DNA from 2 places in the Turicibacter sp. KK003 genome. Region 1 is predicted to be linked to the other one. Evidence: riboswitches for the same ligand, from Rfam matches in the RefSeq annotation. Region 1 holds a riboswitch; the other holds the start of a gene.
What was found. A riboswitch is a leader RNA that binds a small molecule or an ion and turns the genes downstream of it on or off. The one in region 1 is predicted to bind cyclic di-GMP.

Region 1 (8,460 bases):
TAACAAATATCCCACCAATGCATAAAAAAGAACCTTTCCTTCGGTCAATTCATGAATTTTTAATTTTATGACATTGAGTTTACAGCCAATTAAACTAATAAAACAACCAATTCCTGCCCCAGCTAATGTCATTAGGAAATCTTGTTTCAAATAAATGACTTGCCAAAGAAGTAACAGACTTAAGAAAAATAAAATTACATTTTGCGGGGAATTTTGATAATAAAATTCTGAAACCCCAACAATAATGAATAAGGATAGGACTAACCAAACAAGATAAATCGATCCGTTAGAAAACCCATTCCACCCATAAAGAATAACGGGAATTAAAAATAAAATTCCGGCTAACACCTCAGATAGTAAATAAATAGGCTTAATCTTTACTTTACAATGTCGACATCTTCCTCTTTGAAGTACATAAGAAAATATCGGAAGAAGTTCGTAAAATCGCAACTCGTGTTGACAGGCTAAACAGCGAGAACGATCATTCACCCAATTTTCACCAATTGGTAATCGATATCCTACGACATGATAAAAAGAACCTAGACAGGTTCCTAAAAAGAAAACTAAACTATACATCACTAACAACTTTCTCTCTCCTTGTATAATAAGTTGACGCCCCTATTAATAGGCGTTATTTGTTATTTGAAACCTAAGTGTTCACTTTACTTTTCTTTACATCAGTTCACTTAACGGATTCTCGTCTCTTTGTCTAGAAATTTCTCAATCATCCTACATTATAGGGAGTGCGACTACATCCATCAGAAATATACCTATTCCTCCATAACCTACTACCTTTAAACACCACGCCACGCCTATGCGGCGTGCATGCAAAATACATCGATTTTCCTCACCTCTTCTTAATAGACCAAGATTGAATCACAGGAGAAGAGGTTGAATACTTATAAACAGATGGGTCGTTAAATTTAGACCTCCAAAATATTTTTCCTCAAAAAAACTATTCTAAAGTCTCACCCATCAATTAACCAAAAAGAGATAGTGAAAGGACTAAAACTCAGTTCAATTTATGCCTTTTAGCCTAATACGTTTTTATCTGAAGGCTTCGACGTAAAGTAACTTAGATGCATTGAGGTTGTCGTACAAACTCCCCTTTCTCGAACCTCTCTGCTATAAACATGATTCTCTCTCAAAGGAGTTCGATACTTTTATTTTGATGTTAAGATACTTTAGCCTCTTTCTGACATTCAATTAGATTTTTAAAGTGATTCGATTTTCAAATTTATTTCACCTAAGTGATTAAAGACTTGAACCACTATGATAAATAATCTATTTTCTTTATACCCTGAACTTTTTTCAAAGCATAACGTGTCACTTTTGATCTAAATAAGCTAGTGAATCTTCTGTTCCAATAACCCCGCGCATGATCCATTCATGAATGGCCATTTCCATTGTCTGCATTCCAATATCGCGTCCCGTTTGGATAACACTTGGAATTTGAAACACTTTCTCTTGGCGAATGAGATTCGCAATCGCTGGGGTGTTAACCATGATTTCACATACGGCTTGACGTCCATTCGTATCTTGGCGCTTAAATAGTCGTTGTGCCACTACCCCAACTAAACTTCCCGCTAATTGTGTTCTAATTTGTGTTTGCTTTTCTGCCGGAAAAACATCGATAATACGCTCAATGGTAGAAGCAGCAGATGATGTATGTAACGTTCCTAAAACTAAATGGCCCGTTTCCGCTGCGGTTAATGCAATTTGGATTGTTTCAAGATCACGCATCTCTCCAACTAGAATAATATCTGGATCTTGACGTAATGCGACTCGTAATGCCTGATTAAAATCATGAACATCTGCCCCTATTTCACGTTGATTAATGATACATTTTCGATGATTATGTTGAAATTCAATTGGATCCTCTAATGTAATAATATGTTTTTGAAAATTTTCATTTACATAGTCAATCATCGCCGCAAGCGTTGTCGATTTCCCCGATCCAGTTGGTCCAGTAACCAACACCAATCCTCTTGGCTTTTCAACGAATTGTTTTAAAACAGGTGGAAGTTGTAATTCTTCAAAACTTGGAATTTGAGTCGGTATAGGACGAATCGCTAATGCCCATTGTTGACGTTGATGATAGGCATTCACACGAAAACGTGAAAAATTTGGAATCTCATACGAAAAGTCTAATTGTAAGTTTTTTTCAAATTCTTTGAACCCCTCCTCTGAAAGTAACTCTTTTACTAATTCTTCAATGTGCTCTTGAGTCATGACTTCTTGATTAAGTGCTACTAATTCACCGCGTAAACGTACCATGACGGGAACACCTACCGTAATGTGAATATCTGAGGCCTTTAAACGAACGGCTTCTATTAATAAATCATTAATTTTCATTCTTTCTTCCTCCTATTCTTCATTAAAACTCGTGCATCTTTTTAAATGAAACTAGGCTAATGCATGACTTTTAAAATAGAGTATCACTTTAACTTATTTAAAAGCCCATCTGGCCTCTTCATTAAACTTTTCCCATAGGTCATAAGTATCATACATAAAAAAACAATTTATTTATCAGATAATCTTGCAAATTTTAAATCGTTTAAAAACCTTTAAAATTTGTTTCTTTATCAAACGAACCCCCTACCCTTCATTTAATATTCTCAGATGAAGGGAGAGGATTTCGGAAAACTTGCCATAAAAACAAAGCAGTTCATCTCAATCTATCTAAACCCAGGTGACTAGCTTTTCTTAATTAGACTACATCCTATCTTTTATTTTTAAATCGATTGACATACGTTCGTTGATATCGACTATAGATTAAATTTGAAATAACACCAAAGAAAATTGGTCCACTAACGATCCATCCAAACGTCTGATAATCGTGATTTAATAATGGATTAATAATTGTAAACAAACTGGCAAAAGTAATGGCACATATAGCTACTATACTAATCATCAACGTAAACCATTTATTTTTATAAATAACAAAGGTACGCCCCTCTTTCTTTATAAATCTAAAAATAATAAATGAGCTCACTAAAAAGATAGTTGGAATCGCTCCTGAAATACCTGTCATTAATAATAGTTTATCAAATAAATACGTCGCTGCATTTCCTCCAAAAGAAACAGTTAAAATTAAGACGATACATACCACAGTTTGAAATGCCATCGCCGAAATAGGGGTTCCACGTTGGTATCTTACAAATGATTTTGGCCAAATTTGTCTTGGCGTTCCTTCAATTAATTGTTTTAATGGAGCATACGAAAAAATAACCATCGCAGCACTTAATGAAATAAACATCGATACTCCAACGTACCTCATTAAAAACATTCCCACTTGTAAACATGTTGATTCCCTGAAACCAAGAGCCATTCCTAATTCATATCCTAAATTTTTTATAACAATGTAAATAAAATTACCCGAGTTAACCTCACTATTTGCTAATACGCTGTTCCAATCTACTACGGATTCGACAGCAAATATTCCTATAATATACAGTAGCGGAATGACCAGAATTGATCCTATAAACCACTTGAATATTTTTTCAATAGAACCTTCAACTTGACTTACAAAACTAATAACCGTTTCAATCCCGCCAAAAGCTAAAATAGTTAACGTGAAAAAGGAGAGCATTGGCACTATTCCTTGAAAATCGATATTAAATGATGGCAATACAAAGTGTTTAATCTCATAAAGGGCTTCCCACTTATTAACTATTAATATTGTTATACCAATAAGAAATATCATTACATTTAATATAATATTAATGATTCCGCCAATTAAAGTTGCTCTCATTATACTTTTTAAACCACGTGAAGTAATAATAAAAATAATAAGAAAAAAAGTCCATCCTAAAATACCAAATAGTTGTGCATTAGATATCCCTAACATTTCAAATCTTTCTTGGGAACTAGAAAATAACCCAGGTAGTGGAGCCCATATCGTAAAAGCCGTATTAACCATCCAAATCAAATAAGATGTATACCATAAAAATGTAACGATAAATGCCCATCGCGATCCAATTAAGTTTTGCATCCAATCATAAATTCCATTATGATTTTTAAAACTAAAGGAAAATTCACTCATCATAAACGAAAATGGGATGAAAAAAACTACAGCTGCTAAAATAAACCAAAATATCGCCTGATATCCCATGAAATAATATCCCCGCATAATTTGATTAAAACCAAATATACATGTCAACATCATGAAAGGTATCTCAAACCCTCTGAAATTTTTTTCATAATTCACCCGCTCCTGCTATGATTTTATAAATAATAAAAAATGTTTTTATTATAAGAAAATGTAAATCTAATAGATTTACATTTTTAATCTTTTTTATTTTCTATAACTTCTATTTCTGGAATTGTGAATGTTTTAATCGATTCAATTCCGATAGGAGGAGAATATAAATAACCTTGGATATAAACAGATCCCGGATATAACTTTATTAAAGAATCTAATTGTTCTGGATATTCTACTCCTTCCATTACCATCTTGCGATTATTATGTTCAATAATTCTACCAATAAATAAAACCGTTTCTTTTCGTATTTGTGAAGATTGAATCTCATCAATAAAATGTTTATCTAATTTAATAACATCGTATTCGATTTTATCTAATATATCTAAATTCGAATACTCCACACCAAAATCATCAATGGCAATTTGGATTCCTAATTGTCTTAGCTCAGCAATAATACCATTCATAAACTCACGGTCTTCTAATTGATAACGTTCCACAATTTCAAAGCATAATTTAACTTTCGTTAAGTCAACATCTTTTAATATTCGCTTAACTTCATCGATAAATGTACTACTTGCTAATTCTTTGAAGGAAACATTCATCGAAATGTAGAACTCCTCATCTAAGTCCTTAGTATTTGCTTTAATTTCTTCAAAATCCTTTAAAATTTGAGATAAAACCCATAATGTCATTTCTTCCATTAAGTCTAATTCATAAATATCGTTTAGAAAAAATGCTGGACTTAAAACCTTGTCTCCATCTTTTTTACGCAATAAAGCTTCACAGGCTATAATTTTATGTTTTTTAAAATCAATAATAGGCTGATAGTATACAATAAATTGATTATTATTGATTTGTTCTTTTAACTGCCTACAACTCACCCCATTTTCCATTTTAATAATTACTTTATAGATAACAAATCCTATCCCCGTAAAGAAAACAAGAACGAATAATAAGAGATAGATTTCTGATTGTTTTTTATAGTCATTAAAATATGAACTATACAAGTCTTCTATTTTTTCCCTAGATGTACTATCCTCAAAGAAAGAATCAATCTTTTTCATTACATCTTCATTTTCTTTCGTTGACATCATATAAACCGGCCCTACAGAAATTTCATAAATTTTATTAAATTTTTGAAATTTCTGATCAGTTGAAGATGCCAATGTGAAATCAATTTCATTATTTTTTAACATAAGGGATAATTCATCAAGAGAGGACACCTGCTCTCTTTTCACTGAGATATCAAATGAATCCAATATATCAGCAAATTGTTGAAAGCTTAATATGTTTATATATCCGTAGGTTAATCCTTTTAATGCATCTATATGACCAAATTTGATATTAGGATCATTTGTATAAACGCCCATACTATCAATACCGATATAATATTTACTATAAATAAATTCTTTTTCACGTTCAGGCGTTTTTCCAGCACCAAAAACCAAATCTATTTCATTATTTTTCAAATTTTCAATAGCTGAATCTAAAGAGATATCAACATATTCATACTCAATCCCCGTTGATTTCGAAATAAGTTCCATTAAATCGTAATAATACCCCATTCGCTTTCCATTATCATCGAAATAGTAAAACAAATCATCCGGATAAAAGCCTATCTTTATAACTTTTTTATCCTGTGCTAATACTTCTTCGGATAAATTAGTCCCTCCCAAAACGAGTTGTCCTAAGAAAATAAAAATAGTCGCATATCCTAAAATATTAACCATTAACTTTTTTAAACCTCTTGTCTTAATCCTCTGACTTTTTATAAACTCCTTTATATCTATAATAGTTTTTTGTTTTTTCATTATTACCCTCCAATTACATATTCAACTCGTCCTACTTTTTCACCACTCATTATAATTTTCTATACAAAAGATAATCTTTGAGTCGCGAGGACTATGATAAATTTGTAAGTTAGCCGGTTGTGCCATTTTCTCCTGATTTCCAAGGCACCCATATACAGAGAAATCCATCATCGAATCTAAACTTATTTTATATATTCAAGTTGTTATAAGAAAAAAGAATTTTCAAAACAATTAAAACCTAATAATTAATAATTTAATTTAATCTACTCAACAGAAGACAAACATTTATTTTAATATTATCATATGTCATATTTGCTATCTAAAAGGAACCTATTCAGAAAGTGTTTATGAGAAATAAGGGCCTTCATCCCCCTCTCCTCCGGCTTCAATTACAACCAGTGAGTCATTCAATACTAGTTCATCATTCGCAGGAAAATCTTTAATCGCTATTTTTAATGATTCTTCTTATAGCGTTTCTTTATACATTTAATCTTCAAAAAAGTAAACTTTATCTTTTCCTTTATTTTTTTTATGCTTATACATCATAAAATCACTTTTATCAATTAATTCTTCTAGTGTTTCACCGTCGTATGGGTAAACAGCAACCCCCAGAGAAAATTCAATATTAACACTAATTTCCTCCGTTAATGCTTCTGGGGATTCAAAAAGAGGCGCAATATACTGTTGATAATAATCAATAAACTCAGATCTATCTTCATATCCTTTATAAATGAGAATAAACTCATCCCCGGAATAGCGCGTCACAATCCCTCGATTACCAAGTGCTTGTTGCATTTTTTCGCCAAATCGAATTAACAATAAATCACCCATTGTATGTCCATAAACATCATTAATCATTTTAAATTTATTTAAATCAACGAACACCAATGCAAATGGCTCCTTAGTTTTCAAGAGCTCTGCTCCTAATAGAGCTAATTTTTTTCGATTCGGTAATGAGGTTAATTCATCATAATAAATGAGGGACTGAATTTTATTATCAAATGTTTTCTCTAACGAACTCGCTAACAATTCTAGCTGTTTAAACTCGTCAACTGAATGTAATGAGTGTTCTTCATTCGATAAACTTTCTATTAAATCTTTCAACTTTATAATCGCCTTTAATGCAGGTCTAAAAGCCAATTTAACCCCTGATACTAAAGAAACTGCGATAACTAATCCTGTTAAAAAAGCTGAGATTCTAAAAGTAGATAGACTGTTAGTAATGAGTTTATTTGCTTTTATTGAATCAAGATTAAAAGTGAATTTAACCTTGTTATTTCCGAATACCCCTTCAAGATCTCTCGTATAATAAGATTTACTATCATTTATTTGAGCGCCTATTGACGAACTATTACTTTTTAAGTAGAGGGAAGCACTCAAATCTCCTGAATAAAACGTTGCATCAATATATTCAACTAACTTATCAACAAAAACATCAAGTACAACTGCTCCTAATAAGTCATTATTCTCATCAGAGTAAATAAACGTTACAATTCCAATTGCCTCTCTTCCGGTACTATAATCGGTATGAAGGTCTGTAATGATCGTTCCCGGATTCTCAATTAAATACTCCTCTTTAAACCATGGACGAGCTGGTAGTATAAAGTTATTATACAGTTCCCCACCCGTGAATAAGTATTCTCCTTGCAAACTTACAATATTAAGCGTCTCAGCAAAAGGATACGTATTCAATAGCGTTTCAAAATTATCTATTTGTAACATAATATCATCAATATCATCTTTCGTTAGTAGTTGATATTCATGATTTCTTTCTAGTATATCTACAATCGTCTGATTTGTGGATATTTTCTCCGTCATGGATTTCAATACTTCAACATCTCGTGTTAACTGATTACTCATCTGATTATAATGAACATTCGCAGTTAATTTAACGGCATCATCTAGCAAAAATCCTGTTAACCATGACGTGGAGTATAAAAAGACGGCTAAGAAAAGACCTGCAATGAAAATTAATCGATGGTTTACCTTACTAATTAACCTCAATCTTAATCCCCTCACTTCTTCTTAAATTAACCCATTCAACACTTATCATTATCAACCTTTATTCCAATGGTTTTAACTCTCCTGATATCGGATCCATCACACCCTGATTTATACTTCCATCTTGATTATCCAATACAATAATCGTTCCGTCATCTGTCACTACCGTTACATTAGTGTATCCACCTAGAATTAACTCACCAGACGTATGGTTTGGATTACTGTTCTCTGACTTATATTGATAATCATAATGAAGAATAACCATTTTGAATAATCGCCCAGAATAAGGATCGATAATCGAATCAAGATAGTTTGAAAATGATGGGATTCCTTGGTTTGGTTTACTTGAATCTGATATTAAAGTACAACTAGATGCTGGAAAATCCGGATAGAAAGGATTTTTACAATTTTGTAAAAGTCCGAATGTGTCTGGACTAATATAGG
Region 2 (8,460 bases), 1.0 Mb from region 1:
TTGATAGTTCTCATAAAATGATCATGGAATATAAAAAGGCGAATCATACGATATCGACTTATACAGTTGCCCCAGTTGGACTCCTGTTCTGTGATTTTTATTTCTATGTGGTGTGTTATGTGACCGACAGAGAAATCCCATATCCGATTTCCTTCCGTGTCGATCGAATTTTATCGTATCAAGTGTTGAAAGAAACATTTAAAATTCCGTATGCTCACCGATTTGAATCCGGTGATTTTCGTAACAAAATTAACATGATGTATCAGGGGGAGTTGATTAAGTTTACGTTTAAATTTACGGGTCATTCCGTTGAAGCAGTGCTTGATAAATTTCCTATCTCACGAGTGATTGAAGAGGGCGACGGATACTGTATTATTGAGGCAATGGCTTATGAACAAGGACTACTCATGTGGATCTTTAGTCAAGGGGATTGGATCCACCTATTATCTCCACAAGATTTAATTGAAAAAGCAAAGGCACGTTTAAACCGCATGCAGCGTTACTATGAACCATTAGAAGCTTAAAAAGGGTGAGTCTATCCGTTTGAGATAGGCTCACCCTTCTTTTATAGATGAGAGGTTCACAACTGATGAATGAGTTGAGGTGATTAACATAGATCATGTTGAGTCATTAACTCCCTGTAATCGTTCCTCCATTTGGATGAAGAATTTGTCCGGTCATATAACTTGAATCATCGCTTGCTAAGAAGACGTAAGATTCAGCTACTTCGAACGGTTGACCTGCCCGATTCATCGGAACTTTTGGTGTTTTTGTTCCGAATGTTTCAATGTGCTCCGCTGACCAAGAGGCAGGTTGGAGAGGGGTCCAAATAGGTCCAGGGGCGACTCCATTCACACGAATGCCACGATCGACTAAGGAACTAGAAAGCGATCGAGTGAACGCAACAATAGCCCCTTTAGTAGCACTATAATCGATCAATTGTTTTTCTCCCTCGTAAGCGGTGACGGAAGTCGTATTAATAATTGTACTTCCCGATTTTAGATGAGGAAGCGCAGCTTGGACAAGATAGAAAAAAGAATATATATTTGTCTTAAAAGTTAAATCTAATTGTTCGGCACTTATATCAAGAATACTATCGGCAGTATATTGGACGGCGTGATTATTAACAAGGATATCAAGTTTTTGAAAATGTTTCAGTGTCTTTTCGACGGCTTCTTTTGTGTGGTCGATGTCAGTTAAATCGCCCGAAATTAAGATACATTCCTGACCTAGTTCTAAAATATGTTGCTTTGTCTCCTTTGCGTCGATTTCTTCGTTTAAATAGGCAATGGCCACGTTGGCCCCTTCGCGTGCAAAGGCATAGGCAACTGCCCGGCCAATACCGGAATCTCCTCCTGTAATCAGGGCAACTTTGCCTTTCAATCGCCCACTTCCTTTAATATATGGATTTTCTGAGATGGGACGAGGGTTCATCAAATATTCCATCCCCGGTTGCTGATCCTGATGTTGCAAAGGAAACGCAACCTCAATCTCTTCACAGTTTTCAACAGTTCCAAGCTTTTTATAAACGGGATACATAGGACACCTCCTTAGTTTCTCTGTATTCCATGCATAACGTCATAGGATACGAGAGGTGACGATGAGGATGCAAATCTTCTTAAAAGTAAAACATTTCTCGTCATTAATATATATGAAAAAAGCGTGATATTTATGATTTTAGTGGGGATTTTGGAAAAAATGACACGACCCTTTTGTTATAATAGCGGGAAAGAGACATATATTTGAGATGAAATGATAAATAGGGGGAGAATAACATGAAGGGCATGAATCAATTTGCAAAGACCCACTCGCATGCACTTACGCTGCTAAAAGGGTCAATGGAGAAGAAGAAAGCCAATTTTTATGTTGAAAAAGGGTATCCTTCTTTAAACCATTTTTTAGATCAAAAACATCGGACACTATTTTATGGAGAGATTGAGATGGGGGTTAAAAAAATAAAGGGGAACATTCAACATCACGTTCATTGTTTTTTACGTGAAATCCATCCTCTTTTACTCAAGCTCTTACTAAAGATGAATAATTACGTGTTAATGAACGATGGGAACCCTAAATTTAGAATTATTCACCAACATCTCAAATTAGTGATTACACTTATCACGAAGCAACTCAACTAATACCGAAAACACGATTTGCCTAGATAAAAGGGGAGTTTTAAAAAATTTAATTAAAAATAATTGATGTCGAATGCACAAGAGTCTGATACACTAGAAAGAAGAAAATATTCTGATTTAGATTCGATGAGTGGCTTTCGTGAATGTGGGTACCTTGGAAGTCAGGAGAAAATGGTACAACCGGCTAAATTAGTAGTTGGAGGATAAGATGATTAATAAAGTTTTGGGCAGTAATTTTACGACGAAGAAAATCTTAGCAACAGAAACATTAGGTGAATCATCTCATCTGAGGAAAAGTATTTTGGATTATTTCGGGTTACGATTTATACTTTTAGGTGGATTAGTGATGCCGCATCAGTCTGTTTTGGCAACACCTACAACGAATCAGTTGGAGTTTAGTGAGTATCAACGACAGATGGAGGCTTCAGTGATTGGACTAGTCTTCATTTTAATGGCGGTGGCAACCTTTTTTTCTCATCGTCTCTTAGCGGTTTGGGAAAAGCGAAAACAAAAGTATCGATTTATCCATAAGTTAGCTCATGATGAATTTATTCTTTATTACCAACCGATCGTTAATCCAGATCAACATAAAGTGATGGCATGTGAGGCGTTATTAAGGATGAAAGACAACGATAACATTTTATCACCGTTTCATTTTCTAGAGACGGTTGAGGAACTTGGATTAATGGAACGCATCACGCTGTGGGTTTTACAACGGGTGATTCAAGATTATCCAGAAATTAAAGCGCATAATCAACATCTTGATGACGAATTTTATATTTCTTTAAATGTTTCCTTTAAAGAGCTAGCTAGCCCTTCATTTATTGAACAGGTAAAGGAGATTTTAGCTCATGTGGATTTAACTGAAATTAAACTTTGTTTTGAGATTATCGAAAAGTATCACCTTGAGAATCAAAGCTTGACGAATCAGGTGATTCGTGAATTAAGATCGCTTGGGGTTAAAGTGGCGATCGATGATTTCGGTGTCGAGTATGCGAATTTAGATATGCTCGATAAAATTGATTATGACATTATTAAGCTAGATAAACATTTTATCGATGAAATCCAAACCTCTTTTATTCGCCAGGCATCCGTCTTATTTATAGGAAAAGTGATTGAATATTATCAAAAAAGAATGGTGATGGAAGGGTTAGAGTATCCTAAACAACTCGAAGTTTTGCAAGAATTATATCCAGGTGTTGTCTATATTCAAGGTTATTTGTATTCACCGCCGATTAGCTTAGAAGAATTCAAAGTATTTACGCTTAAATCGGTAGAGTGAGCAAGTTAAATGTTTAGTCGAATCAATGAGGAATAGAGGGAATGATGCTCAAAGCATTTAAAAAGAGGTGTCCGAACTAGGGCACCTCTTTTTATGACGGGTTGGATACTTTTAAGTAACCATTAATTTAAGCTATGAGGCCTGTTTTAGGAAGAGGACAGGTATTCTTATTTTAGTACACACTGTTTTGTTTGTTTAACTTTTTGCGAAACAATGTTTTATTAACGCGTGACAACGTAACATTGTTATGTTATATTAAAAGTAGAGTGTAACACTGTCGATAGGGAAAGGTGTTGAGAAAAATGCGTCGTAACGATTGTTTATCTATTAGTGGAAAAGAGCAGGTGTTAGGTGGAAGTTATAAAGAGGTCCGTCTTTCGGGATATGGATCTATTCAAGGAGCGTTGACTGCTGAGCTTTTGAAAGTAAGTGGGCTAGGAATGTTTGATGAAGGTGTAACTGTGTCACAATTAGAAGTAAGTGGCCAAGCAACGTTCAATCATCACCTAGAGGTACATGAGGCAAAGGTAAGTGGTTTGTTAACAGCGAAGAAGAACGTCAGTTGTCAGGAAAAGTTTGTAGTAAGTGGGAAGGTAAAAGGTGAGAGTCGGATGAATATCCGTGAGTTAACAATTTCTGGCCTTTTGACTGCCTTACAGGAACTTGAAGTTGGGATATTAAAGCTTTCAGGAAAATTAAGTGCGAACAGTTTAAAGGTAGAAAACGCAGAGATATCTGGGATGGTAACGATAACAGGGGAACTGTGTGCACATGTGTTAGAGATTCGAGGAATGATGACGGCCGATTCGGTTGAATCCGAAGTCTTAAAAGTGAAAGGACGGATGGATTGTAAGGGCATGATTAATTCAGAAAAGGTTGAGATTTCATCAACGTCTGGATCTTCATTTAATGAACTCGGAGCGAGCGACGTTAAAATTTGTGAGTTAGAACCGAAACATGGATTACTATCACGATTTTCAACACTGTGTCATTTATTTTCAGGCACAACCGTCGTCAAAGGGAACTTAATTGAAGCGGATTCTGTTTATGTTGAAAATGCGAGAATAAAAAAAATCCGTGGTCAGGATATCGTGATTGGACCGCACTGTGAAATTGAGGCGATTGAATACGGTGGGACGTTAGTGGTTGATTCAACCTCAACAGTAAAACAAGCAACGATGCAGGAGGAGAAGCGATGTTTAATTTAGAGATAAACGGAATAGGTCAAAGTGGTGGAGGAACATTTGGCGATGTGAGTATTGAAGGGATCGGTCGTTTCACCGGACCTATTAAATGTCAGCAGTTTACGGTCTCAGGTGTTGGTTTTTCAAAAGAGGTTGAGTGTGAGCAGCAGCTCGTCATTGAAGGAACCTTAAAGTCTAAATCTCTTAAAGCGAAAGAGATTCATGTTTCTGGATTATGTAAAGTAGTAGGTGAGATGAAGGCACTTACTTTAAATGTGTTTGGCTATTTACATGTCGATCAATCCCTTAAGTTCGAACAGGCCGTGATTGAAGGGAAAGCCAAATTAAAAGAATCACTTGAGGCGAATCATTTAGAGCTCTTGTTTGTTGAGGATTCTTTTTTTGAGGTCATCACGGCAACCACTATTCGGATAACACGCTCATTAGAAAGTACACGGTTATCACAAAATAAGTGGTTTTCTCTTAAAAAGCGAACGGGGTTAATAAGTGGTGAATTAATCGAGGGAGAGGACATTCATTTAGAATATGCACAAGTCAAACAGGTTTACGGCGATCGTGTGTTTGTAGGGCCGGGATGTCACATCGATACGATTGAGTATAAAGAACAATTAGAAATTGCCCCTGGTTCAGTTGTTAAAACCATTAAACAAATTTAGAAAGGAGAACCGGAAATGGCCAGAAAAATAATGATTTATGGGGATGGATCCGTTTCGGGTGGAGAAGTGTCGAAGGTACGCGTGTTTGGTGACGGAACGATTCAGACTGACGTTGTAGCTGATTCCATTAAAGTTTACGGCACGGCAATATTTAATGGAAAGGTGGAAGCAGAAGAAATTAAAATTTTAGGTGAGGCACTGTTTAATGGACAGGTGAAAGCGAAGAAAATGAGTGTTTATGGGACTGCTACCTTTGAACAGGAGGTCACCATGAACCGATTAAGTGTTTATGGAATGGTTCAATTATCGAAAGATGCGGTTATTGAGAAGCTAAAAAATATGGGCTATATTCAAATAAATGAGCGCTTAAAAGGGCGAAAAATAAAAAGTTACGGAAGTATAACTGGAAGGGGCCGATTACAGACGGAAACGCTATTATCTAAAGGGGTATTACAACTTGAAGGTGATATTGAAGGAGAGGAGTTAATCTTCAAAGGTGGTGTGTGTCAGGCTGCACTCGTAAATGGTGAAAATGTTGTGATAGAAGTTGCTACTATTTGTCAGTGTCACAGTATTGGGGCTACGAATTTAACCATCAAAAAAGCCGCCTTTAAATCTAATCAACGGGCCCTTATGGTCGCAGAAGAAATTGAGGGTGACCAGTTAAATTTAAGATGTATTCGAGCGAAGGTCGTCCGCGGAGATGTGATTAAACTAGGGGATCATTCTACGATTGACCGGTTAGAATATCGGACGCTAGTAGCCAGTCCATCCAAAACCATTTCGGTTTCACAATCTGTTAGAAGTTAGGTGATAAAAGTGGAAACAGCATTAATCTCAAAAAAAGAGTTATTACAGACGATGAATATCTCATATGGACAACTTTATCGATGGAAGCGTAAAAAACTTATTCCGGAGGAATGGTTTATTAAAAAGTCCGTTTCAACTGGGCAGGAAACCTTTTTTCCCCGTGAACAGGTGCTCGAGAGAATCAGTAAGATTATCGAGTTAAAGGACCAAGTCTCGCTTGATGAATTGTCCGATGTCTTTTCACCAAAAGATGAAGAAATTTCTCTAGAACTAGAACGATTACTTGATAAACAGATTATTACGTTGCAGGGGGTGGCATTGTTTGAACGAATGTTAGAGGGGAGCGCCGATCTATCAGACTTGAAACAGGTGTTAATGGTGAAGATTGTCGATCACCAAGTCGTTAGCGGGAATCTTACGTTTGATGAGGGGAAGTTGCTTTGGCAATTTTTAGATAAGCATTATCAACGCTTAAATAGGGAAGAGTCCTGTCTATTGTTGATTCGCCATTTAGGATTACCCTTTGTGGTAGGGGCTTTAAATCGAGAGATGGTCATCATTGATGAAGGTGACAAAGTTGTTTTAGAGGTTGAGTTATTAAAAGAGATTGGGAAAATAAAATTAGCCTTATTGGGTTAAATGAATGGATTGAAAAAGGGAAAGAATAGAATTAAAATAGGGGGATTTGTCGATACTAGGATTGATTTTCATCGAAGGCGCCTGTTGATGAGGTGACCATTTGACACTAGTTTTTTTCTCGTATCCTTTTCAAAAGAACAATCACTGGTTTGAATCGGGTGGTCCAAGCCTCGTTCATCACGATGCGTTGAGGCGGTAGTTTGGCGAGTATCAATCCGTGTGCTAGGGTGATTTCCTAAGTTACACGAACACAATTAGAAATTATTCCTCCTAGATAAAATCTTTTTCGCCCTATATGTAGAAAGAAGGAATTTTGTTGAAAAGGTTATCTGTTATTAAAAATAGTATAAAAATGATTTTTATTTTCTTAATCGGTTTAGTTCTTTCGTTTCTGTTTGATTATCTTGGATTTAATGAGGCGAATATTATTCTTGTTTTTACCTTATCTGTTTTATTGACAGCGCAATTTACCGATTTTTTTATCTATAGTTTTATTTCTTCCCTGATCGTCGTGCCCTGTTTTAATTTCTTTTTTATTGAACCACGGTATTCGTTTAATGTTTATGATGCGGATTACCTCATTACTTTTTTCATTATGTTGATGGTGACCCTTATGGCCAGTATACTTACCAATCGTATTAAACGGATTGCAGCGGTGGCAAAGGTAAGAGAAAATCGAATGAAATTTTTATATGAAAGTAATAAACACTTATTACTCGTTCAGGGTCAGGAACCAATTGTAAATGAAAGCGTGAAAAATTTAGCTCGTATTTTAAAAAGAGATGTGGCGATTTCTCGATGTGATGAAAATCATCAATTATTACCGCTTCAAAATTATAGTTATTCATTGAAAGAAGAGGCTTCCTTGTTTTTAAAGAGTCTCTCTACCGAAGAAATGGCAAAGGTAATTTCCTCCGATCATGATGGGTTAGATCCAAACTTACAAATTTACTACTATCCGATTCTGGGAAAAAATGATACACTCGGTGTGATTGCGATTTCACTTATAAATAAGGATAAACTTGATGAAAATGAAATGACATTACTTCAATCCTTGTCAACTCAAATCGCTTTTGCTCTTGAAAGAGAACGATTATACGAGCAACATAAACAGGCTAATTTAGAGGCCGAACGCGAGCGCCTAAGAGGAAACTTACTTCGTTCAATTTCACACGATTTAAAAACACCGCTGACGAGTATTTTAGGGTCTACTTCAACTCTTATTCAAAACAATCACATCATTACCGAGGAAATTCGCTTAGAGTTGTTAAATAATATTTATGATGAGACCACTTGGCTTCAACGGTCGATTGAAAATATTTTAAGTATGACAAAGATTGACGAGGGAAGATTAGAATTAGATAAACATCCGGAATTATTAGAGGAATTGATTACCGAGGCAGTTACACGAATTCAACGCTTCCATCCGCAGGTTAAGATTGTGGTCGATATTGAAGAAGAGATGGTTTTCCTAAATGTTGATGCCGTATTAATTGAAACGGTTCTTGTCAACTTACTCGATAATGCCGTCCATTTTTCAAAAGAGAATCAAGTTATTACTGTTAGAGCTTACCCAGTTGGAAAGGATGTCTGTTTTCAAGTAATTGATGAAGGAAGGGGAATTTCAGAAGAAGATTTACCGTTTATTTTTGATCGATTTTATACAAAAGGGCAAGGGGGAGTATCGCATAAAAAAGGAATTGGCTTAGGTCTTACGATTTGTAAATCAATTGTGC

Region 2: linked by a shared signal. The riboswitch ahead of VXM77_RS09990 (EAL domain-containing protein) and the one ahead of VXM77_RS02735 (EAL domain-containing protein) in region 1 are both predicted to bind cyclic di-GMP.

What each region holds. Positions count from the first base shown of each region.
Region 1 covers NZ_CP142738.1:564,923-573,382, reverse strand. Annotated here, with positions in the region: gene VXM77_RS02750 (prepilin peptidase) at 1-576, opposite strand, end outside; gene VXM77_RS02745 (type IV pilus twitching motility protein PilT) at 1,327-2,355, opposite strand; gene yjeM (glutamate/gamma-aminobutyrate family transporter YjeM) at 2,723-4,168, opposite strand; gene VXM77_RS02735 (EAL domain-containing protein) at 4,288-5,934, opposite strand; cyclic di-GMP riboswitch class II at 6,119-6,202, opposite strand; gene VXM77_RS02730 (sensor domain-containing diguanylate cyclase) at 6,502-8,019, opposite strand; gene VXM77_RS02725 (prepilin-type N-terminal cleavage/methylation domain-containing protein) at 8,078-8,460, opposite strand, start outside.
Region 2 covers NZ_CP142738.1:2,042,248-2,050,707, reverse strand. Annotated here, with positions in the region: gene VXM77_RS10005 (WYL domain-containing protein) at 1-524, shown strand, start outside; gene VXM77_RS10000 (SDR family oxidoreductase) at 631-1,539, opposite strand; gene VXM77_RS09995 (hypothetical protein) at 1,776-2,135, shown strand; cyclic di-GMP riboswitch class II at 2,243-2,327, shown strand; gene VXM77_RS09990 (EAL domain-containing protein) at 2,341-3,414, shown strand; gene VXM77_RS09985 (hypothetical protein) at 3,717-4,622, shown strand; gene VXM77_RS09980 (hypothetical protein) at 4,610-5,275, shown strand; gene VXM77_RS09975 (polymer-forming cytoskeletal protein) at 5,291-6,085, shown strand; gene VXM77_RS09970 (YhbD family protein) at 6,095-6,724, shown strand; gene VXM77_RS09965 (ATP-binding protein) at 7,041-8,460, shown strand, end outside.